Regions from separate parts of the Streptomyces sp. NPDC060035 genome, predicted to be linked through region 2. Evidence: predicted binding sites of a transcription regulator. Region 2 holds the regulator's gene; the other holds the start of a gene.
What was found. Region 2 encodes HspR, which represses chaperone genes until heat shock. Its sites were predicted from a motif close to TTGAGNNNNNNNNNCTCAA; they were not measured.
Positions count from the first base shown of each region.

Region 1 (11,488 bases), on a different contig from region 2:
GGGTCTGCCCCGGCCAGCGGGTCGAACGGACCGTCCGGCCCGCTGGGCGGAAGGGGCCGAGCGGGTCCGTTCGGCCCCTTCCGCCGCCCGGTCAGACCTTCTTGGTGTCTTCGGCTTTGCCGTCGGCGGTGCCCCGGAGCAGCGTGCCGATGTGCGCCGCGGCTGTTGCGAGGTGGCGGCGGGCCTCCGTCAGCTGGTCCTGGGTGACTCCCCGGTCCCGCGCCGCGTCGCGGATGTCGTCGCGGAAGCGGTCCAGCAGGCGGTCCAGGTCGCGGGACGGGTCGCCCGTGCCCGTCGCGTCGGCGGCCCACTCGACGTCCGGGGCGGCGGGGTCAGGCCTCGTGTACGAGGGCCAGCTGCCGGTCTTGGCGAAGCTGCCGAGCTGACCGGTGATCTCGGCCAGGCCTTCCCGTACGCCCGTGGGCCAGTCGCCCCGAGCGAAATGCTCCTGCACCTGGCGTGCGGCGTTCTGCATTTGCTCGCGTGCCTTCTCGTGGGCCTCCCGGGCCTGCCGACGGGCCTGCTCGGCGTCCTCGCGGGCGCGGCGGGACTCGTCCTTCGCCCGGCGGGCCTGTTCCTTCCACTCCTGCTTGGCCTTGCGCAGCTCTTCCTTCGTCGTGCGCCACGCCTCGCTGTCCCCGAGGTCGGCGTCCCAGCCGCTCCGGCCACCGTCCGTCGCCTGCCGCGAGGCGGAGGCCGCCGCCCGCATCTCGCTGCGTACCTTGCCCGCCGCGCCGCGTACGTCGTCGCGGATCTCGGCGGCCAGCTCGGATACCGATTCGCGGATCTCCAGCTCCAGGTCGACCAGCTCGCCGCTGCGGCCCGCCAGCTCGGCGCGTCCGGCGTCGGTGATCGAATAGACCTTGCGGCCGCCTTCGGTGGCGTGGGTGACCAGGCCTTCGGCCTCCAGCTTGGCCAGGCGTGGATACACGGTGCCGGCCGACGGTGCGTACAGCCCCTGGAAGCGCTCCTCCAGCAGGCGGATCACCTCGTAGCCGTGACGCGGAGCCTCGTCCAGCAGCTTGAGGAGATAGAGGCGCAGGCGGCCATGGGCGAATACGGGGGGCATGTCAGAGCACCTTTCCGGTCGGCTCGGCTTCGTACGGGTCGTCCTCGGCCGCGGGGCGGCGCAGCAGGGCGATCGAGCCGGATACGGTCGTCGCCTTCAGCTTCCCCGTGCCGGCCCCGAGCGTGCCGGTGATCTTCTTCGCCCCCCACTGGCCGCCGACCCGTAGGTCCTCGAAGGCATTGGAGACCGCGCCGCTCGCGGTGTTCGCCTCGACCTTCGCGTCCGCCGGGTGCGGCAGTCGGATGGCGATCTCGCCGGAGACTGTGGTCAGCCTGATGTCCGTGGGCTTCGGGGACGTATCGAGGTCCAGCACCATGTGGCCGCTGACCGATTCCGCCCGCACCGACGTCCCGGCGCCCTCGACGACCGTCAGGTCTCCCATGACGGACTGGAAGCGGAGGTCGCCGGTGACGGCCTGGGCTTCCAGGCTGCCGGAGACGGTCTCCGCGCGGACCACGCCGGAGAGCCCCACCAGGGTGGTGTCACCGGTGATGCCGCGCAGCTCGGTGCGGCCCCGGATTCCGGAGACGACCGCTCCGGCGCCGATCACGCCGACCTCCACCGCCGAGCCGGCGGGCACAGTGAGCGAGACGACGGCGTGGCGCCGCGGCGTCTTCCGGTCGAGCCAGCCGAGGAACCCCTTCCACGGCAGATCCTCGTAGGTCACGGTCAGAGTGCCGTCCCGCTGGGTCACGATCAGCGGTGGGCCCTCGATACCGGAGACCTCCAGACGTGCGGTGGCCTCCTCGGTGCCGACGACGTTGACCGCGCCGTTGACGATGCGCACATTGAGCGTCACGGGGGCGTCGAAGGTGAGCTTCTGAGGCTCGGCGACAGACCACGTCGACTCAGGCATGGATGTGACCTCCCGGAGAGAGCGTGATGTGACGCAACATATCGCGTCTCTTGAGAACACGATATATCGCGGATTGTGGAAGTCAAGGGGCCACCAATGGGCGGCAGGGGCAGGCAGAGTGCGTCATATGGGGGCGAATTGCCCTAGCGTATGGACCATGACGGCGACATCCGTGGGCGCTCTGCTGCTGTGCCGGGCCGACCCCGAGACCGTACGGCCCCTGGCGCACCTCCTGCGTGAGCCGATGCTGCTCACCCCGGCCGGGGACGGGTGGAGCGCCCTCGTCCCCGAAGGGAAGCCATGGCGCAGCGAGGGCGGCGAGCCGGTCGACCGGGTCCTCGGCGGCTGGGCAACCGCGCTCGCGGTGGGTTCCTCCTGGCCGGTGCTCGCCCTGTGGTGGGACGGCGACCGCTCCGGCTACACCCTTGCCTCGGGCTTCCGCCGCCCCGTCGGCTACACCTGGCTGGCCGACGGCACTCCGGCAGGTGAGGACGAGGCCATGCGGACGTTCGCGGTCCGGCTGGGCCTCGATCCGGTCCTGGACGTCCAGGCGCTGGAGGCGCTGACCCTTCCGGAACCCGAGGCGGACGCCGACGCCCGGCTGCGCGGACTTCTTGCCGTCCTCACCCGCACAGGAGTCTCCCTCCCGCCCGGCCTCACCACCGGCGAAACGGCCGACCGGCTGCGCAGCGTGGCCGGGGCGCACCCACAAGCGGAACAGATCGAGTGGGCCGGCTGGCGCGATGCCGTACGGGTGGAGCTCGACGCGGTCGAGAGCGGGAGCCTCGGGCCATGGGTGCTCGGTCCCCGGGCCCGCGCGGCAGCCACAGCGCAGGTCGCAGTGGGAGTTCCGCTCACTCTGTGGGGTGCCCGACGGCGCAGCGGGGGCTGGGTCGCGGCGGGCCTGATCCTGCTGGTGCAGGGTGCCCTGGGACTCGCGTACAACCGGTTCAGACGTGAAGCGGAGGGCGCGGGAACGCCCCGGCGGTGACTACTCGTCCTCGTCCTCGTCGTCCAGCCGGGCCAGCCAGGTCGCCAGTCGCTCGACGGGAATCTCGAAGTCGGGGTTGAGGTCGACGAACGTACGCAACTGCTCGGCGAGCCACTCGAAGGTGATCTCCTCCTCGCCGCGCCGCTTCTCAAGTTCCTCGATGCCACGGTCCGTGAAGTACATACGACCAGAATAACGAGGCCGAAAAGCCGGAGTGCCCGGCCCCGCGATCATCTCGCGGGGCCGGGCACCGACGTGCGTACAGCAGCTGATCAGGCCTCGAAGACCTCGTTGACCAGCTGGGCCTGCTCGGCCTGGTGGCGCTTGGCCGAGCCGACCGCCGGGGACGAGCCGTGCCGGCGCGAGATACGGCGCAGGCGCTCACCGTGCGGAACGTCGGCGCCGACCGCCAGGTCCAGGTGGTCGATCAGATTGAGCGCGATGAACGGCCACGCACCCTGGTTGGCCGGCTCCTCCTGGGCCCAGAGGTACTTCGCCGCGTTCGGGTACTTGGCGATCTCGGCCTGGATCTCCGCACCCGGCAGCGGGTACAGGCGCTCCAGACGGATGATCGCCGTCTCCGTGTCACCACGCTTCTCGCGCTCGGCGTCCAGGTCGTAGTAGAGCTTGCCGGCGCAGAAGACGACCTTGCGGACCGCTTCCGCCTTGACCGACTCGTCGCCGATCACCGGACGGAAGCCGCCGGTGGTGAACTCCTCCGCCTTCGACGCCGCCGCCTTGAGACGGAGCATCGACTTCGGCGTGAAGACGATCAGCGGCTTGTGGTGCGGGTTGTGCACCTGCCACCGCAGAAGGTGGAAGTAGTTCGACGGGAGCGTCGGCATCGCGACCGTCATGTTGTCCTGCGCGCACATCTGCAGGAAGCGCTCCGGGCGGGCGGACGAATGGTCCGGGCCCTGGCCCTCGTAACCGTGCGGCAGCAGCAGCGTGACGCCGGACGTCTGGCCCCACTTCTGCTCGGCCGAGGAGATGAACTCGTCCACGACCGTCTGCGCGCCGTTGACGAAGTCGCCGAACTGGGCTTCCCAGATGACCAGCGACTCCGGGCGGGCCAGTGAGTAGCCGTACTCGAAGCCCATCGCCGCGTACTCGCTGAGCAGCGAGTCGTAGACGTTGTACCGGGCCTGGTCCTCGGAGAGGTAGAGCAGCGGGGTGTAGTCCTCGCCGGTCTTCTGGTCGACGAGAACCGCGTGACGCTGGCCGAACGTGCCGCGGCGGGTGTCCTGTCCGGCGAGCCGGACGGGGGTGCCCTCCATCAGCAGCGATCCGATGGCCAGGGTCTCGCCCATGCCCCAGTCGATCGTGCCGTTGTCCACCGAGGCCGCGCGGCGCTGCATCTGCGGCATCAGACGCGGGTGGACGGTGATCCCGTCGGGGATGTTGACCTGGGACTCGGCGATCAGCTTCACGACCTCCGAGGACACCGCGGTGCTCACCGCCACCGGGAACTCGGCCTGGACGTCCGGGACGTGCGGCTGGGACGGCGCGGAGGTGGCTTCGCGGACCTCCGCGAAGACCTTCTCCAGCTGGCCCTGGAAGTCCTGGAGCGCCTGCTCGGCCTCTTCCAGCGTGATGTCGCCGCGACCGATGAGGGACTCGGTGTAGAGCTTGCGCACCGAGCGCTTCTTGTCGATCAGGGTGTACATCTGCGGGTTGGTGAACTCCGGGTTGTCGCCCTCGTTGTGACCGCGGCGGCGGTAGCAGATGAGGTCGATGACGACGTCCTTGTTGAACGTCTGCCGGTACTCGAAGGCGAGCCGCGCGACGCGGACCACGGCCTCCGGGTCGTCACCGTTGACGTGGATGATCGGCGCCTCGATCATGCGTGCCACGTCCGTGGCGTACATCGAGGAGCGCGACGCCTCCGGGGCGGCCGTGAAGCCGACCTGGTTGTTGATGACGACGTGGACCGTACCGCCGGTGCGGTAGCCGCGCAGCTGCGACATGTTGAGCGTCTCGGCGACGACGCCCTGGCCCGCGAAGGCCGCGTCGCCGTGCAGCGCGACGGGCAGGACCGTGAAGTCCGTGCCGGCCTTGTTGATGATGTCCTGCTTGGCGCGGGCGATGCCCTCGAGGACCGGGTCGACGGCCTCCAGGTGCGAGGGGTTGGCGGCCAGCGAGACCTTGATCTGCTCGCCGTCCAGACCGGTGAAGGTGCCCTCGGCGCCCAGGTGGTACTTGACGTCACCGGAGCCGTGCATCGACCGCGGGTCGAGGTTGCCCTCGAACTCCCGGAAGATCTGCGCGTACGACTTGCCGACGATGTTCGCCAGGACGTTCAGCCGGCCGCGGTGGGCCATGCCGATGACGACCTCGTCGAGGCGCGCCTCGGCAGCGGAGTCGATGACCGCGTCGAGCAGCGGGATGACGGACTCGCCGCCCTCCAGCGAGAACCGCTTCTGGCCGACGTACTTGGTCTGCAGGAACGTCTCGAACGCCTCCGCGGCGTTCAGCCGGCGCAGGATCCGCAGCTGCTCCTCGCGCTCCGGCGCGGGGCGCGGACGCTCCACCCGGTCCTGGAGCCACTTGCGCTCCTTCGGGTCCTGGATGTGCATGAACTCGATGCCGGTCGTGCGGCAGTACGACTCACGCAGCACACCGAGGATGTCGCGGAGCTTCATCAGGGTCTGTCCGGCGAAACCGCCGACCGCGAAGTCCCGCTCCAGGTCCCACAGGGTGAGGCCGTGCTCGTTGATGTCCAGGTCGGGGTGCTTGCGCTGGCGGTACTCCAGCGGGTCGGTGTCGGCCATGACGTGGCCGCGGACCCGGTAGGAGTGGATCAGCTCGAAGACCCGTGCGGCCTTGGTGACGTCGTCGTCGTGCGAGGCGTCGATGTCCTTGAGCCAGCGCACCGGCTCGTAGGGGATGCGCAGCGCCTTGAAGATCTCGTCGTAGAAGTCGTTCTCGCCGAGCAGGAGCTGGGACAGGACGCGCAGGAACTCGCCGGAGGCGGCGCCCTGGATGACCCGGTGGTCGTACGTCGAGGTCAGCGTCATGACCTTCGAGATGCCCAGCTTGTTCAGGGTGTCCTGCGAGGTGCCCTGGAACTCCGCCGGGTAGTCCATCGCGCCGACGCCCATGATGAGGCCCTGTCCGGGCATCAGGCGGGGCACCGAGTGGACGGTGCCGATGCCGCCGGGGTTGGTCAGCGAAGCGGTGACCCCGGTGAAGTCGTCCATGCCGAGCTTGCCGACACGGGCGCGGCGGACGATGTCCTCGTACGCCTGCCAGAACTCGAAGAAGTTGAGCGTCTCGGCCTTCTTGATGGCCGCGACGACCAGCTGGCGGTCGCCGTTCGGCTTCACGAGGTCGATGGCCAGACCGAGGTTGATGTGCTCCGGCTTGACCAGGGTCGGCTTGCCGTCCTTCACCACGAAGGAGTGGTTCATCGACGGCATGGCCTTGAGGGCCTGCACCATCGCGTAGCCGATGAGGTGGGTGAAGGAGATCTTCCCGCCACGGGCACGCTTGAGGTGGTTGTTGATGACGATGCGGTTGTCGAAGAGCAGCTTCACGGGAACGGCGCGGACGGACGTGGCCGTCGGCAGCTCCAGCGAGGCGTTCATGTTCTTCGCGACGGCGGCCGAGGGGCCGCGCAGCGTCACATACTCCGGGCCGGCCGGGGCCTCGGTCGCACCGGCGGCCTTGGCGGGCGCCGGTGCGGCCTGCGCAGGTGCCGCCTTCGCCGGGGCGGGCGCTGCCTGCGCAGGAGCCGCCGCCTTGGGCGCCGGAGCGGCGGCTGCGGGCGCCGCGGCGGGAGCCGGGGCCTGCGCCACCGGCTGGGCCGGAGCAGCGTTGGTGACGGTGGTCGCAGCGGTGGCGGCGGCCGGGGCCGGGGTCACCGCAGCCCCCGCGGCTGCGGGGCCGGGCTTGTCCGCCGTGCCGGACGTACCCGGCTTGTAGTCGGCGAAGAAGTCCCACCAGGCGCGATCGACCGAACTGGGGTCCTGGAGGTACTGCTGGTAGATCTCGTCGACAAGCCACTCATTGGGGCCGAATGCGGCGGCGGGGTTGGACCCGGAGCCTGCTTCTTGATCGGTCGAGATGCTCGAGTTACTGGGGGACTGAGACGACACGGCGGCAACCGCCCTCTTCCGCTTCACAAGGTGATGGACAGCGGAAATCAAGGCTACGCCTCCCCAGCCGTTACGTGCAGGCCGGGCCGGTCTTCGTCGTGCACATCACATCGGAAGCCGGGTTTCGGCGCATGAAATGGCGGGAAACAAGCGGGGTTCCGCTGCACTTCGGGTACGCGAGGCCATGGACATGGCCCCTTGGACCGTATCTCTTTCGGGGCCGCAGCGTAGAACGCGGCCTTCCGGTTCGAACACCAGGTCAACCGTGGAACTGAGCTGTCCCCGGAAGGGTGACCTGGATCCTGCAGCCGCGGGCTGATTCGGCCACGCCTATGTGACCGCCGTGCAGATCCACCGCCCAGCGGGCGATCGCCAGCCCCAGTCCCGTACCGCCGTCGCTGCCGGGCCCGTGCGGGTAGGGCGCCTGACCGCGGTTGAAGCGCTCGAAGACCCGGTGACGCTCCGCCTCCGGAATGCCGGGGCCCTCGTCGACGACCTCCAGTTCGAGCGACTCGGGGTGGGCCCCGCGCCGCGCCAGCACGGTGACCCGTCCGTGCGGAGGGCTGTGCTTGACCGCGTTGTCGATGAGATTGGCGACCACCTGGTGCAGCCGTTCCGCGTCCGCGTGCGCCGTCAGCTCGGGCGGCGACACGTCGAGATGCAGATGGACGTCCGTACGGGAGTGGTTGCCGGAACCCGAGGAGAGCCTGCGGTGCGAGGCCGCGAGGTTCGCTTCCTTCAGTACGCCCGACAGATAGGGCCACACCTCGAAGCGACGGGCCTTCAGGGTCACCACGCCGTTGTCCAGCCGGGAGAGGTCCAGCAGCGTCTCCACCAGTCTGCCGAGGCGTTCGGTCTGCTTCAGAGCCGTACGCATCGTCTCGGGATCGGCGGCGGACACCCCGTCCACCACGTTCTCCAGCACGGCTCTCAGCGCCGCGATGGGAGTACGCAACTCGTGCGAGACGTTGGCCACCAGCTCCTTGCGGTGCCGGTCCTCGGCCTCCAGATCGTCCGCCATGCGGTTGATCGTCTGCGCCAGGTCGCCGAGCTCGTCGCGGCGTCCGGCGCCGCTCACGCGCCTCGTGTAGTCGCCGTGCGAGATCGACCTGGCGACGGCTCTCATCTCGTCCAGCGGCGCGGTCAGACCGTGGGCCACGAACTGGGTGATCAGCAGCGTGGCGATCACGGAGAAGACCGTGATGAACCTGAATTCGGTCCTGGTCCGCAGAGCGACGATCAGCAGACCCGTCGTGATGAACACCGACACCACGACGAGCGTGCCCAGCTTGGCCTTGATCGAGAAGGGCCGCAGTCCGGAGCCGGGCCGCGTCATGGCGCGGGAGTCTCCAGGGCATAACCGACGCCGTGCACCGTGCGGATCCGCTCGGCACCGATCTTCCGGCGCAGTGCCTTGATGTGGCTGTCGACCGTGCGTGTGCCCGAGGCGTCCGCCCAGTCCCAGACCTCCGCCAGCAGCTGCTCCCGGGACAGCACCGCGCGCGGTGTGTTGGCCAGGCAGACCAGCAGGTCGAACTCGGTCGGAGTGAGGTGGACGTCGTCGGCGCGAACCCGGACACGGCGCTGCGCGTGGTCGATCTCCAGCTCACCGAGGCGCAGGATGCCGCTGCGCGGCGTCACGGCGGCCAGTGCGGCCCGCTCGACCCGGCGCAGCAGGACGTGCACCCGCGCCGCCAGCTCACGCATGGAGAACGGCTTGGTCATGTAGTCGTCGGCGCCGACCCCGAGCCCGACCAGCATGTCGGTCTCGTCGTCGCGTGCGGTGAGCATCAGTACCGGTACGGGGCGCTGTGCCTGCACACGGCGGCAGACCTCCAGGCCGTCGAAGCCGGGAAGCATGATGTCGAGCACCATCAGATCGGGCTGCCAGGCCTCGGCCGCGTCAACGGCCGCCGGCCCGTCCAGTGCGGTCTGCACCAGAAAGCCCTCGGCCCGCAGCCGGGCGGAAATGGCGTCGACGATTGTCGGGTCGTCCTCGACCACCAGAACCCGGCGCTGGGCCCCGGGGGTGGCCGCGACGCCGTTGTGGGTGGTGTGTGTCTGTTCCATCGCCCCGCCCCTGCCCGTTCTCGCGGAGGCCATTCCCCCGGGAGGCACGGTTATCGCTTGTGGATTTCGTGGGTGATCCCTCTTGTACCGGTCAGCAGCGTAAAGGCAGAAGACGGCTCCCGGCTACGCAGGGTGTTGTCCGAGGTGAAGGTGTTACCTCGGCGGGAGCGGCGGATCGTCGGCCTTGTGCCGCTTGGCCCGTGGCAGACCGGGGCTGCGGATACCGGGTGGGGGTTCAGACACTCCGGAGTGCGAGATGGACCACGTCGGGCACACCTCGGGCAACGGCTACTTCTTCGGTTCGTACCGCGTGGAATCCGGCATTCCGCAAGGCTCTCCCGAAGCGCGCGGACGGCTGTGCGGACCATACTGCGAGGACCCCGCCGGGCGTCAGACGCGCGTGGCAGGCCGCGAGACCGGCGGGCGTATAGAGGCTTCGGTTGTCCTCGGTGACGGTCCAGTCGGGGCCGTTGTCGATGTCCAGGCATAACGCGTCGTAACGCTCCGTGGTCGAGTGGAGGTGTTCGACGAGGTCCGTACGGAGGACCTCGGTCCGCGGATCGGTGAGGGCCGCACCCGAGATCCGGCCGAGCGGCCCCTCCAGATGCCAGTCCACGATCGCCTGTTCCCGTTCGACGACGACGATCCGTCCCCACCGCTCGCCGGACGCCGCGCGAACCAGCGAGAAGCCGACGCCGAGCCCGCCGATGAGCACGGCCGGGTCCGGCCGGCCGTCGGGCAGTGCGTCGAGCGCCGCGTCGATCAGCAGCCGCTCGGAGCGCCCGTCGGAGGTGTCCATCAGGAAGCAGCCGTTGGCGATGATCTCGAAGTCGTCGCCGCGCTCCCGCAGGACGACTTCACCGTACGGCCCTTCGCGCCGGTCGAGAGTGACGGGGCGGTGGGTGTCTGTGGCGGGCATGGGCGCGGTCTCCGGCATCCGGTCGGCGGCGGGGCGGTCAGCCGGCTCATCATCCCGAGGCGCCGCTGCCGGGACCAGTCATTTCCCGCAGGGTCACCCCTCCGGGTCCGCGTTGCCGTGGTGCGGGAGCTCGCAGCTCGCCCCGGACGCGCCGGGAATGGCCGTGCCCCGCGGAGTGCTGCCGTAGAAGCAGGCGCTGTCCTCGCGGGACATCGAGGTGGGGCGGGTGCCGGAGGGTGATCGCTGAGAGCGAACGCAGGACAGGGAACATTCGGTAGGTCAGGAGCATTGAGTCCACATAACTCAACTTGCCTGCCGAAGGGGAGATCATGACTGCTGAGTCCAATGCGTCCGAGGCGTTCACGCCGATCGACCTGCCCGTGCTGCCCCTCGACGACGAGGTCGTGCTTCCTGGAATGGTGGTTCCGCTCGATCTGTCGGACGCGGAAGTGCGTGCTGCCGTGGAGGCGGCCCAGTCCGTCGCGCGGCCCGGTGGCGGCAAGCCCGAGGTGCTGCTCGTGCCGCGTATCGACGGGAACTACACAGGGACCGGTGTCCTGGGGACCGTCGAGCAGGTCGGACGGCTCTCGGACGGGGATCCGGGCGCGCTGATCCGCGCCCGTGACCGGGTACGGATCGGTGCCGGGACCAGTGGGCCCGGCGGGGCGCTGTGGGTGGAGGGCACACGGATCGACGTGTCCCTGCCCGACCCGCTGCCCGGCTCCGCCGCCGAGCTCGCCAAGGAGTACAAGGCGCTCGCCACCAGCTGGCTGAAGAAGCGCGGCGCCTGGCAGGTCGTGGACCGGGTGCAGCAGATCGAGGACATCTCGGCGCTCGCCGACAATTCCGGGTACTCACCCTTCCTCACCACAGCCCAGAAGGTGCAGCTGCTGGAGACCGTGGACGCGGTCGCCCGGCTCAAGCTCGCCGTCCAGTGGCTCGGTGAGCACCTCGCCGAGCAGGATGTCGCCGAGTCCATCGCCAAGGACGTCCAGGAGGGCGTCGACAAGCAGCAGCGCGAATTCCTGCTGCGGCGCCAGCTCGACGCCGTACGAAAGGAGCTCTCCGAGCTCAACGGCGATCCTGAGGACGAGTCCGACGACTACCGGGCGCGTGTCGAAGCCGCCCAGCTTCCCGAGAACGTCCGCGAGGCCGCCCTCAAGGAGGTCGAGAAGCTGGAGCGCGCGTCCGACCAGAGCCCCGAGGGCTCCTGGATCCGCACCTGGCTGGACACCGTCCTGGAACTGCCGTGGACCGAGCGGACCGAGGACGCGTACGACATCAGGGGCGCCCAGGAGATCCTGGACGCGGAGCACGCGGGGCTGCAGGACGTGAAGGAGCGCATCACCGAGTACCTCGCGGTGCGCAAGCGGCGCGCCGACCGCGGACTCGGTGTGGTCGGCGGGCGGCGCGGTGGTGCCGTGCTGGCGCTGGTCGGGCCGCCCGGCGTGGGCAAGACCTCGCTCGGTGAGTCCGTCGCGCACGC
Region 1 is NZ_JBHWVO010000030.1:33,836-45,323, forward strand. It holds gene ACFWBQ_RS32805 (helix-turn-helix transcriptional regulator) at 92-1,069, opposite strand; gene ACFWBQ_RS32810 (DUF4097 domain-containing protein) at 1,071-1,925, opposite strand; gene ACFWBQ_RS32815 (hypothetical protein) at 2,083-2,916, shown strand; gene ACFWBQ_RS32820 (DUF6104 family protein) at 2,917-3,099, opposite strand; gene ACFWBQ_RS32825 (multifunctional oxoglutarate decarboxylase/oxoglutarate dehydrogenase thiamine pyrophosphate-binding subunit/dihydrolipoyllysine-residue succinyltransferase subunit) at 3,189-7,013, opposite strand; gene ACFWBQ_RS32830 (ATP-binding protein) at 7,273-8,349, opposite strand; gene ACFWBQ_RS32835 (response regulator transcription factor) at 8,346-9,083, opposite strand; gene ACFWBQ_RS32840 (spermidine synthase) at 9,319-10,002, opposite strand; gene lon (endopeptidase La) at 10,332-11,488, shown strand, end outside.
Region 1: a site for HspR is predicted at 10,291-10,309, ahead of lon (endopeptidase La). Genes of this name have one in related genera too.

Region 2 (11,488 bases):
CGAAGCGAGGTCCCCCGCTTCTCACGTGACAGGGGGATTCCCTCGCCCTGCCGCGGCCAAAGCAGACTTGAGCAACTCCAGAGCTTCGGCACAGGATGGCGCCATGACACAGGGACGACCGCTGCTCAACCGCCGCCTCGCCGAGTTCGGCACGACGATCTTCGCGGAGATGTCTGCACTGGCCGCACGGACCGGATCGATCAATCTCGGCCAGGGCTTCCCCGACACCGACGGCCCCGAGGAGATCCGCGAGGCCGCGGTGCGGGCGCTGCGCGCCGGCCACGGCAACCAGTACCCACCGGGCCCCGGCGTGCCCGAGCTGCGCACTGCGATCGCGGAGCACCAGCAACGGCGCTACGGACTGGCGTACGACCCCGACACCGAGGTCCTGGTCACGACGGGCGCCACCGAGGCCATCGCCGCCGCCCTGCTGGCCCTGCTGGAGCCCGGCGACGAGGTCATCGCGCTGGAGCCCTACTACGACTCGTACGCCGCCTGCATCGCCATGGCGGGCGGCACCCGCGTCCCCGTCACCCTTCACCCCCACGAGGGTGCCTACCGGCTCGACCTGGACGAGCTGCGCGCCGCCGTCACCCCGCGCACCCGTCTGATCCTGCTCAACACCCCGCACAACCCGACCGGCACCGTCCTGACGCGCGAAGAGCTGGCCGCCGTCGCCGAGCTCGCGTGCGAGCGCGACCTCCTCGTCGTCACGGACGAGGTCTACGAGCACCTGGTCTTCGAGGGCGAGCACATCCCGCTCGCCTCCTTCCCCGGCATGCGCGAGCGCACGGTCTCCATCAGCAGTGCGGGAAAGACATTTTCGTTCACCGGCTGGAAGGTCGGCTGGATCACGGCGAACCCCGCCCTGGTCACCGCGGTCCGCTCCGCCAAGCAGTTCCTGACGTACGTGTCGGGCGGGCCCCTCCAGTACGCGGTCGCCGAGGCACTGCGCCTGCCCGACAGCTACTTCGACGCACTGCGCGCGGACCTGCGCGCCAAGCGCGACCTGCTGAGCAACGGCCTCGCCGAGGCCGGCTTCGAGGTCTACAAGCCTGCCGGAACATACTTCGTCACCACCGACATCCGGCCGCTCGGCGGTGAACGGGACGGCCTCGCCTTCTGCCGGGCGCTGCCGGAGCGGTGCGGGGTCGTCGCCATCCCGAACGCGGTGTTCTACGACCACCGCGAGCAGGGCGCACCCTTCGTACGCTTCGCCTTCTGCAAGCGTACGGACGTACTCGCCGAAGCGGTCACCCGCCTGAAGAGCATCGGTCCGAGCTGAGACCGCCCGGACGGGAAGAAGCCCCGCCCGGACAGGAAGAAGCCCGGCCCGGCGGCGCGGTCGCGATGACCGCCGCCCCCGGCCGGGCTGTCGCTCCGGCGCCGGATCAGGCCTCCGGGGACTCCTCGCCCTCGGACTTCTCCTCGGCGGACTCCAGGCCCAGGCGCTCCACGAGCCACTTGTCGAACTCGATCGAGGCCCGCACCCAGCTGACCGTCGAGGAGACGAAGTGCTCCAGGCTGACGCCGGTGCCGATGAGCATCTGCGCCTCACCGATCAGCCGGACGGAGGCGGCAGCGCCCTCCTCGCCCTCGTGGGCATGCGTGTAGACCTTGGGCCACAGGGTGCGGCGGTTCCAGTCGTCGATAGCGTCGAGGAGGACGGCGCGCTGGTCGACGGCGTGGGGGCGGTCGTAGAACGTACGGACCGAGAAGACCTGCTGCTCATCCTCGCCGCGGAACATGAAGTACGTGCGGAACTCTTCCCACGGCGCTGCGAGGTCACCCTCGTCATCGACGACGTACTTCAGCTCCATCTGCTCGAGAAGCTGCTTGACGAGGTCCTGGTCAGGGACAACGGGCCCCTCGGGTCCTGCCGCCTGCGGCTCGGGCTGGCCCCCGAAGTTGGGAATCGAGGACGGGTCGATAGACATCGCTGGGTACTCCTGTGGATCGCTCGTGGTTTCCTGCCATCGACCCTAACCGCGATCGGCGGCCAGTAGTCCTACGCCCTCAGGGGAATCGTCCCCGCGCCGCTCCCACGAGCCCGCGACCAGGCAACCGCGACCAGAATCGCGCACAGCGTTCCCAGAAGTCCCGCCCCTCCGATCGTGTCCGAGCACGATCCGGACAGCTCCGCCGCCAGACCGCCGGCCGCGACGCCGATCCCCTGCATGGCGGTCAGCCCCGACCTGGCGAGCCCCAGTACCTGGCCGCGCTGGCCGGCCGGGGTGAGCAGGACGAAGGTGGCTCCGGCGGTGATCTGGTAGGCGGAGCACACTCCCGATGCCATCAGCAGCAGGACGGCCACCCCGACACCGGGGCCCGCCCAGTACACGAGCAGCGGCAGATTCGCGCCGATCGCCAGCGGCCCGAGCAGACGTCGGCGCCAATCGTCCCCGACGCCCGCCCGCCCGAGCAGGGCCGCCCCCAGCACCATTCCCGCCGGGTGCGCCGCGAGCAGGAGCCCCACGGAGGCGCCGCCCCCGCCGGCCTCGTCCGCGAACGGAGCGGCCAGTCCCTCCGGCAGCACGATGAATCCCGCCAGCCATCCCAGGCCGACCAGCGCCCGCAGCCGGGGGTCCGCCCAGATCAGTGCCGCCGCGCTCCCGACCTGGGTGCGCAGCCTCTTCTGCCGCCCGTCGTCGCTCGCGATCGGCCGTGCCTTCACACCGAACCTGATCAGGGTCGCCGAGACCAGGAACGATGCCGCGTTCAGCCCCAGGGAGGTGTGGCTGCCCAGCCACACCACGAGCACACCGCCACCGGCGAAGCCGACCAGCTGCCCGGTCTGGTGGGTGATCAGCATGACCCGCTGGCCACGCTCGTACCTCCGCTCGCCGAGCACGGTCGGCAGCAGAGCGCCCTGCGCGGCGCCGAAGGGCGCCTCGGCCAGCTGCGCCAGCACCAGCAGCGCCGCCAGCAGGGGCAACGGCGTCCCCGGGAGGGCCATCAGCCCGACCAGAACGGCGCGCACCAGGTCGCATCCGACCATGACCGTCCGCCGGGGAAAGCGATCCGCCAGGCCGGACAGCAGCACCCCGGACAGCAGGGCGGGCAAGGTCGTCAGGGCATACGTCGCCGCGGTCCAGCCGGCCGACTCGGTACGTTCGAAGACCAGCAGCGACAGCGCCACACGCGCCAGCTGGTCGCCCAGGACCGACTGAGCATAAGCCGCCCAAAGAGTGCGAAATTCGCTGAGGCGAATTAGGTTGTCACTTTTGCAATCCTTCGGCTCCGTGCTTATCTCATCAGGTATGCGCTCCGTCATGCGCGTACCTTACCGGCTTCCAAATTCCGCATATGCCCCCTCCGACAGATCACGAAAGGTGGTCCGGAGTGTCCTGGTATTGAGCGGAAACCGCTTGGTTGCCTGGCCGTTGACCGGAGTGTGATCGGGATACGGATATGCGCCGGCCTCGCCCGGAGAACACCCGGGGGCAGCGCACTGCGCCTGCCATTCGGCCACGGAATGGACATTTTCGGCTCAATTTGGCGGGCGGCTGCGCAGCGCGGCTCGACTTACTTCTCCAGCCCGCCACCAGGGCGCTTCAACAATCAAGGGTGTCGGATGCACACATCAATGCAAACGATGCTGCACACAAACGTGTCCCCGGCCGGGACGCAGGGTCCTCGGGCCGGGGACACGACACGTGGTCTACCTGACCTTCTCCGAGGTCACGGACCTCACGACCAGACCGTCCCCGGCCCGGTCCACCCGCACGGTGTCGCCGTCCTTGACCTCGCCCGCGAGGATCTCCTTCGCGAGCCGGTCACCGATCGCCGTCTGGATCAGCCGGCGAAGCGGCCGGGCACCGTAGGCCGGGTCGTTGCCCTCCACGGCCAGCCAGGCCAGGGCGTCCGGGGTCACGTCGAGGGTGATCCGGCGGTCGGCCAGCCGGCCCGCGAGGCGGCCGACCTGGAGGCCCGCGATGTGGGCGAGCTCGTCCCCGGACAGGGCGGAGAAGACCACCAGGTCGTCGAGCCGGTTGAGGAACTCCGGCTTGAAGGATGCCCGTACGACATCCATGACCTGCTGCTTCTTCACGTCCGGCTTGGTCAGGGGGTCGACCAGGAACTGGCTGCCGAGGTTCGACGTGAGGATCAGGATGGTGTTACGGAAGTCCACCGTCCTTCCCTGCCCGTCGGTGAGCCGGCCGTCGTCGAGCACCTGCAGCAGGATGTCGAAGACCTCGGGGTGGGCCTTCTCCACCTCGTCGAGCAGGACGACGCTGTACGGGCGGCGGCGGACGGCCTCGGTGAGCTGGCCGCCCTCCTCGTAGCCGACATAGCCGGGCGGGGCGCCGACGAGCCGGGCGACGCTGTGCTTCTCGCCGTACTCGCTCATGTCGATGCGGATCATGGCCCGCTCGTCGTCGAACAGGAAGTCCGCGAGCGCCTTGGCCAGCTCGGTCTTGCCGACCCCGGTCGGGCCGAGGAAGAGGAACGAGCCGGTGGGACGGTCGGGGTCGGCGATCCCGGCGCGGGTGCGGCGTACCGCGTCCGACACGGAGCGCACGGCCTCGGTCTGGCCGATGAGCCGACGGCCGAGCTCGTCCTCCATGCGCAGGAGCTTCTGGGTCTCGCCCTCCAGGAGGCGTCCGGCCGGAATGCCCGTCCACGCCCCGACGACGTCGGCGATGTCGTCCGGTCCGACCTCCTCCTTGACCATGGTGTCCTTGGAGGCCTCCTGCTCGGCCTCCGCCGCTTCGGCCAGCTCGCGCTCCAGGCCGGGGATCTCCCCGTACAGCAGCTTGGACGCGGTGTCGAAGTCGCCGTCGCGCTGGGCGCGTTCGGCCTGGCCGCGCAGTTCGTCCAGGCGCTCCTTCAGCTCGCCGACGCGGTTGAGGCCCTGCTTCTCCTTCTCCCAGCGGGCGGTCAGGCCGCGCAGCTCCTCCTCCTTGTCGGCGAGGTCGCGGCGGAGCTTGTCCAGGCGCTGCTTGGAGCCTGCGTCGGTCTCGTTCTTGAGGGCGAGCTCCTCCATGTGCAGGCGGTCGACGGCTCGCTGGAGCTCGTCGATCTCCAGGGGAGAGGAGTCGATCTCCATGCGGAGGCGGGAGGCGGCCTCGTCGACCAGGTCGATGGCCTTGTCCGGAAGGAAGCGGGAGGTGATGTAGCGGTCGGAGAGAGTCGCGGCTGCCACCAGCGAGGAGTCCGCGATCTGGACCTTGTGGTGCGCCTCGTACCTGCCCTTGAGGCCACGCAGGATCGCGATCGTGTCCTCGACGGACGGCTCGGCCACCAGGACCTGCTGGAAGCGGCGCTCCAGCGCGGGGTCCTTCTCGATACGCTCGCGGTACTCGTCCAGCGTGGTGGCACCGACCATACGGAGCTCACCGCGGGCGAGCATCGGCTTGAGCATGTTGCCCGCGTCCATCGCGGAGTCGCCGCCGGCGCCCGCGCCGACGACGGTGTGCAGCTCGTCGATGAACGTGACGATCTGGCCGTCGCTCTCCTTGATCTCGGAGAGGACGGTCTTGAGGCGCTCCTCGAACTCGCCGCGGTACTTGGCACCCGCGACCATCGCGCCGAGGTCGAGGGAGACGAGCCGCTTGTTCTTCAGCGATTCGGGGACGTCCCCCTTGACGATCCGCTGGGCAAGCCCTTCGACGACGGCGGTCTTGCCGACGCCCGGCTCCCCGATGAGCACGGGGTTGTTCTTCGTACGGCGGGACAGGACCTGGACGACGCGGCGGATCTCCTGGTCACGTCCGATGACGGGGTCGAGCTTGCCCTCGCGCGCGGCGGCCGTGAAGTCGGTGCCGAACTTCTCCAGGGCCTTGTACTGGCCCTCCGGGTCGGGTGTGGTCACCCGGCGCCCTCCCCTGCTCTTCTCGAATGCGTCCAGCAGCTTCTTCGCACTGGCTCCCTGCCGAGTGAGGATCTCACCGGCGCGGCCGCCCTCGGCGGCGATACCGATCAGCAGGTGCTCGGTGGAAAGGTAGTCGTCACCGAGTTCCTTCGCCCGCTGTGCGGCGTCGGAGATGACGGCGAGCAGCTCACGGTTGGGCTGCGGCGGGGCGACGGTGGATCCGGTGACGCTGGGCTGTGCGCCGAGGAGCTGTTCCGTCTCGGCACGCACGGCCACCTGGTCGGCGTCGGCCGCGGCCAGCAGGTCGGTGATGTTCGCGTTGTCCTCGCCCGCGAGCAGTGCAAGCAGCAGATGCCCGGGGGTGAGGTCGGGGTGCCCCTCCTTGACGGCCCTGCTGGTGGCCGCGTTGAGGGCGTCCCGGCTCCTGTTGGTCAGCTCGGCGTCCACGGGCGCTGTCTCCTCCCTGGTACGGGTGTTTCTCGGCTTCACGGAAGTTTGACTCGAATAACGGGTACAAAGTTGAGTCTATTCCACTCAAGCTTGACCGGGTGCGAGCGTCGGGGCCCGTCTCTCTAGGCTGACCCCATGCCTGATGTACGCAACCCCGGACCCGATTACCTGGCCTTCTGGCGGGAGCGCCATGTGTGCACCCTGACGACGCTCCGCCCGGACGGCACCCCGCACGTGGTGCCGGTCGGCGTGACGTACGACCCGCAGACGCGACTGGCACGTGTCATCACCAACAAGAACAGCCGGAAGGTCGCCCACATCCTGGCGGCCGGCCCGCAGGGCGCACGGGTCGCGGTCTGCCAGATGCAGGGACGCCGCTGGGCGACCCTGGAAGGCCTCGCGGCGGTCCGTACGGAGCCCGGGCAGGTGGAGGACGCGGTACGCCGCTACGCGGAGCGGTACGAGCGCACCCCGGCGCACAACCCCGACAGGGTCGTCATCGAGATCGCCGTGGACCGGGCGCTCGGCAGGGGCTGAGAAATCCACCCGGACAGCACAACGGCGCCATCGTGTTCAGGTCACGATGGCGCCGTTGTGTGGGGGAAGCGCCTGAACGACATGGAACGACGGGGGAATCGTTCAGGCACTGCGGGGGGTGGCGGAGATGGCTTCTTGTTCGAACAGCTCGTGGTCCCGCTGATCGAGATTGACGAAAATCATGCCGTACCTCACGGCACAGCGAACCGGCTGCGGCGCTCCGCGCGGCCGGCGAAGACAGCGATAGGCGCGGACGTCGTCGTCCGTTTCCATCACCACGACGATCGGCTCTCCGAACAGGGTGACCATCAACGAATCGCCACGGCCGGTGAGCGCCGTGAGCAGATCGATGAAGTGCCACCCTGACCGGTAGGCCGTGGCCATTTCACGTCGGAACGTGCGGTCGTCCGGAGGGGTGGTCATGCGCCGGTAAGGGTCGGAGCGGACCAGGCGATGTCACCGGGCGCAGGCGCGGCCGGAACACCCCAGGCGATGTCACCCGGAGCCGGCGCGGCCTCGACGCTCCAGGCGATGTCACCCGGTGCGGACGCAGCCGGAACACCCCAGGCGATGTCACCCGGAGCCGGCGCGGCCTCGACGCTCCAGGCAATGTCACCCGGTGCTGCGGCAGCCTCCCCGCCCCATGCGATGTCGCCTCCGCCCGCCAGTCCAATGCCCAAGGCTGCAACGAACGAGGCGGCAAGCGCCGAGCGAAGCATTCGCTTATACATAGTCGGCTTCGTCCTCACTTGTGGTTTCTTCTCCCCCGCACTTAAGACGATGTCTCACCCAGGCACTCGAACACCACTGAGTCGATGCATCATGTTCCTGCATGTTCAGGAACCTGGGGGGTGGAGATATGACCACAAGCTACACAAAGCCGACACATCCTCACGGGATCACCGAACTATGCGAAGAGGGAGGGCGCTTGTACGCCAGCGCTTTGCGCTCCGGGCGCATCGCCCGCACCGAGGTGGCGTCCGCTCCGTGCCTGATCGACTTCGCCCTGCTGCACCCCGACCCCGACGACGCGGACTGGCTCCGCCCCGTGCCCCCGTCCGCCGCGCTGGCCAAGCACCTGCACCCGCTCGAACGCGAGATCCTGGAACGCCGTCGTCGCTCCGTCCTGCTCACGGAGTCCTTCGAGCCCTACATGGACATCAGCGCCCAGGACCCGCCGACCACCCACGCCATCACCGTCCTCGAAGGCGCCCACCGGATCAACGCGGCGCTGGACCTCGCCACGGCCGAGTGCCGGACCGAAGTCCTGACCGTCCAGCCGGGGGGCGGCCGGAGCGAAGACCGCCTCATCGAGGCCCTGGAGCGGGGCCTGTCCGTCGTGGACCGCGGCGTACGTATCCGCACGCTCTACCAGCACACCGTGCGGCACAGCCCCAGCACACTGGCGTACGCCGAACGCATCGCGGACGAGAACGTGGAAATCCGCACGCTCGAGGAACTCATAGAGCGCCTGATCATCTTCGACCGCACGGTCGCATTCATCCCCGCCACGAACGACCGTCAAGTCGCTCTGGAACTGCGGCATACGGGGCTGATCGAGTACCTCGTCAAAGTCTTCGAACAACTCTGGACCCGAGCAGCTCCTCTGCTGGAGGAAGTCAAGTACAACCCGACATCCCTCGGCATCAGCGGAGTTCAGCATTCGATAGCCCAACTCCTCGTCGAGGGACACGTCGACGACTCAATTGCCCGTCGTCTCGGCATGAATGTCCGCACCTGCCGCGCACATGTGGCCAAACTGAACGCCGCTCTCGGCAGCAACAGTCGCGCCCAACTCGGCTATCTGATCGCGCAGTCAGGGATCCTGGATCAGGAGTGACCTCGATTCGTCCGGCGGGTGCGGCCGCGCCGGGGGAGGATCCCGACCACACCCCGAGTGCCCCGGAGGAGTCGCTCGCTCCTCCGGCACGACCACGATTCCCCCAGAGTTAGGCTTCCGCCACCGTCATCTTGTTGCAGTGCAAAAAAATGAGGGACCCAAATCGACGCGGAAAAGGCAAAACCGACCCATTCCCATGGGAATCGAGAGCTGTGCGACCCGGCGATACGGCTGTACGAGGAGGCGCTGCACGCGGGACGCCTCCCCCGCGCCGACCTGGACTCCGCCCCGTGCCTGCTGGAGATGGGCCTCGTCCAGCCCGACCCGGGCGACGACGCGTGGCTTCGACCGGTCCCGCCGTCCGCCGCTCTGGCCCACCTGCTGCAGCCCATCACCAGGGAGATAGACGAGCGGATACGGCTGACCGCCGCGCTGTCCGGGGCCCTGGCGCCGCTGATGGCCGTCGCCGATGAAGACCCCAACCACGCGATCACCGTGCTCGAAGGCCGGTCGCTGATTATTTCCGTGCTCCGGGAGGCTTCCACCCATGCCAAGGAGGAGGTCCTGACGGTGCAGCCAGGAGGCAACCGGCTCGCGCACAACATGCGGCAGGGGCTGGAGAACGCCCGTTCCGCGATCGCCTCAGGAGCCCGTCTCCGGCATCTCTACCAGCACCCGGCACGCTACAGCCCCGGGCTCAAGGACTATCTGGCGGAGATACCGTCCGACCGCCTCCAGGTGCGGACCGTCGAGCAGACCGTCGACCGGCTCATCATCTTCGACCGCGCCGTGGCCTACATCCCTGCCACTCCCACGCGGGAGACCGCCCTGGAAATCCGCCATCCTGCCCTCGTCGCCTACCTCACCCAGGTCTACGAGGTCCTCTGGGCGCAGGCCACCCCCCTCGCCCAGCAGCTGCCGGCGACCGTCCCCGGCACCCCCGTCACCGCCGTCCAGCAGAGCGTCGCCCGGCTGCTGGCCGAGGGCCACGTCGACGACGTGGTGGCCCGCAAGCTGGGCATCAGCGTCCGCACCTGCCGCTCCCACATCTCCAAACTCATGCAGACGCTCGACGCCACCAGCCGGACCCACCTCGGGGCGCTCATCGTCCGGTCCGGCATCGCGGAGGCCGGCACCGGGACAGCGCAGAGGCCCGCCCCCGGGTCATGAACTCCGAAGGGCGGGCCTCTGCAGCCAATTTCAGTCCTTCGGCCTCTTGGGCCGCCAGACGACCAGCGCACTGGTCTGCTGCACATCCTGGTACGGCACCAGGTCACGCCGGTACGAGGCATGCACCTGGGCCTCGCGCTGCTGCATGGCCACGGCCGCGCCGTCCACCGCCGCCGAGAGCTCGGCGACGCGCTGCTGGAGCGCTGCGACCTGGTTCTCCAGCTCGATGATGCGCTTGATGCCCGCCAGGTTGATGCCCTCGTCCTGCGACAGCTGCTGCACCGTGCGCAGCAGCTCGATGTCGCGGGCCGAGTAGCGCCGGCCGCGTCCGGCCGTGCGGTCCGGCGAGACCAGGCCGAGGCGGTCGTACTGGCGCAGCGTCTGCGGATGCAGGCCCGAGAGCTGGGCCGCGATCGAGATCACGTACACCGGTGATTCATCGGTCAGCTGGTACGGATTGCGTCGACGGCCGTCCATCTCAAGCTCCCTTCGCAGCCTGGAACAGCTCCGCCCGCGGGTCCTCCCCCGCGGTCGCCTTCCGGTAGGCCTCCAGCGCTTCCTGCGCCTCTGCGCCGAGGTCCTTGGGCACGGACACCTCGACGGTGACCAGGAGGTCGCCACGGGTGCCGTCCTTGCGCACGGCGCCCTTGCCGCGGGCCCGCATCGTACGCCCGTTGGGTGTTCCGGGCGGGAGTTTCAGGGTGACCGGAGGTCCGCCGAGCGTGGGGACCTTCACCTCGCCACCGAGTGCTGCCTCCGCGAAGGTGACGGGCACCGTGACGGTGAGGTTGTCACCCTTGCGGCCGAAGACCGGGTGGGCGTCGACGTGGACGACGACGTACAGGTCGCCGGCCGGACCGCCGCGCTCGCCCGGGCTGCCCTTGCCGCGCAGACGGATCCGCTGGCCGTCCAGCACGCCCGCCGGGATCCGCACCTGCATGGTGCGGGCGGACTTCGCCCGGCCGCTGCCCTTGCAGACCTCGCAGGGGTCCTGGGCGATGAGGCCCCGGCCCTTGCAGTCCACACAGGGATCGGTGAGCGAGAAACCGCCGCCGCTGCCGCGTGACACCTGACCGGTGCCGACACAGGTCGGGCAGACCCTCGGGGTGCCGTTCCTGTCGCCGGTGCCCGAGCATGCCTTGCAGGGCGCCTGGCTGGACATCCGCAGCGGGACCGTGGCCCCGTCGACCGCCTCGGTGAAGCTGAGCGTCACCTCGGACTCGATGTCCTGGCCCCGGCGCGGCTGCACGCGGGTGCCCGCACCGCCCCGGTTGAACAGTCCGCCGAAGACGTCGCCCAGGCCGCCGCCACCGCCGAACCCGCCGGCACCGCCGCCCTGGCCACCGCCCGGTGCGCCCCCGAAGAGGTCGCCCAGGTCGAAGTTGAAGTTGCCGCCCGCACCGCCGGGACCCGCCCGGAAGCCTCCGTTGCCGAAGAGGGCGCGCGCCTCGTCGTACTCCTTGCGCTTCTTGGGGTCACCGAGGATGTCGTTCGCCTCGGAGATCTCCTTGAAGCGCTCCTCCGCCTTCGCGTCGCCCTTGTTGGCGTCCGGGTGGAACTCGCGGGCGAGCTTCCGGTACGCCTTCTTGACCTCGGCGTCGGTGGCGTCCTTGGGGACGCCGAGGACCTTGTAGTAGTCCTTCTCGACGAAGTCCTTCGTGCTCATCGACGTCCCT
Region 2 is NZ_JBHWVO010000005.1:220,683-232,170, reverse strand. It holds gene ACFWBQ_RS10260 (pyridoxal phosphate-dependent aminotransferase) at 104-1,285, shown strand; gene ACFWBQ_RS10255 (YbjN domain-containing protein) at 1,392-1,937, opposite strand; gene ACFWBQ_RS10250 (MFS transporter) at 2,009-3,274, opposite strand; gene clpB (ATP-dependent chaperone ClpB) at 3,662-6,262, opposite strand; gene ACFWBQ_RS10240 (pyridoxamine 5'-phosphate oxidase family protein) at 6,401-6,802, shown strand; gene ACFWBQ_RS10235 ((2Fe-2S)-binding protein) at 6,905-7,225, opposite strand; gene ACFWBQ_RS10230 (5'-nucleotidase) at 7,222-7,482, opposite strand; gene ACFWBQ_RS10225 (helix-turn-helix transcriptional regulator) at 7,662-8,642, shown strand; gene ACFWBQ_RS10220 (LuxR C-terminal-related transcriptional regulator) at 8,946-9,812, shown strand; gene ACFWBQ_RS10215 (heat shock protein transcriptional repressor HspR) at 9,843-10,289, opposite strand; gene dnaJ (molecular chaperone DnaJ) at 10,291-11,478, opposite strand.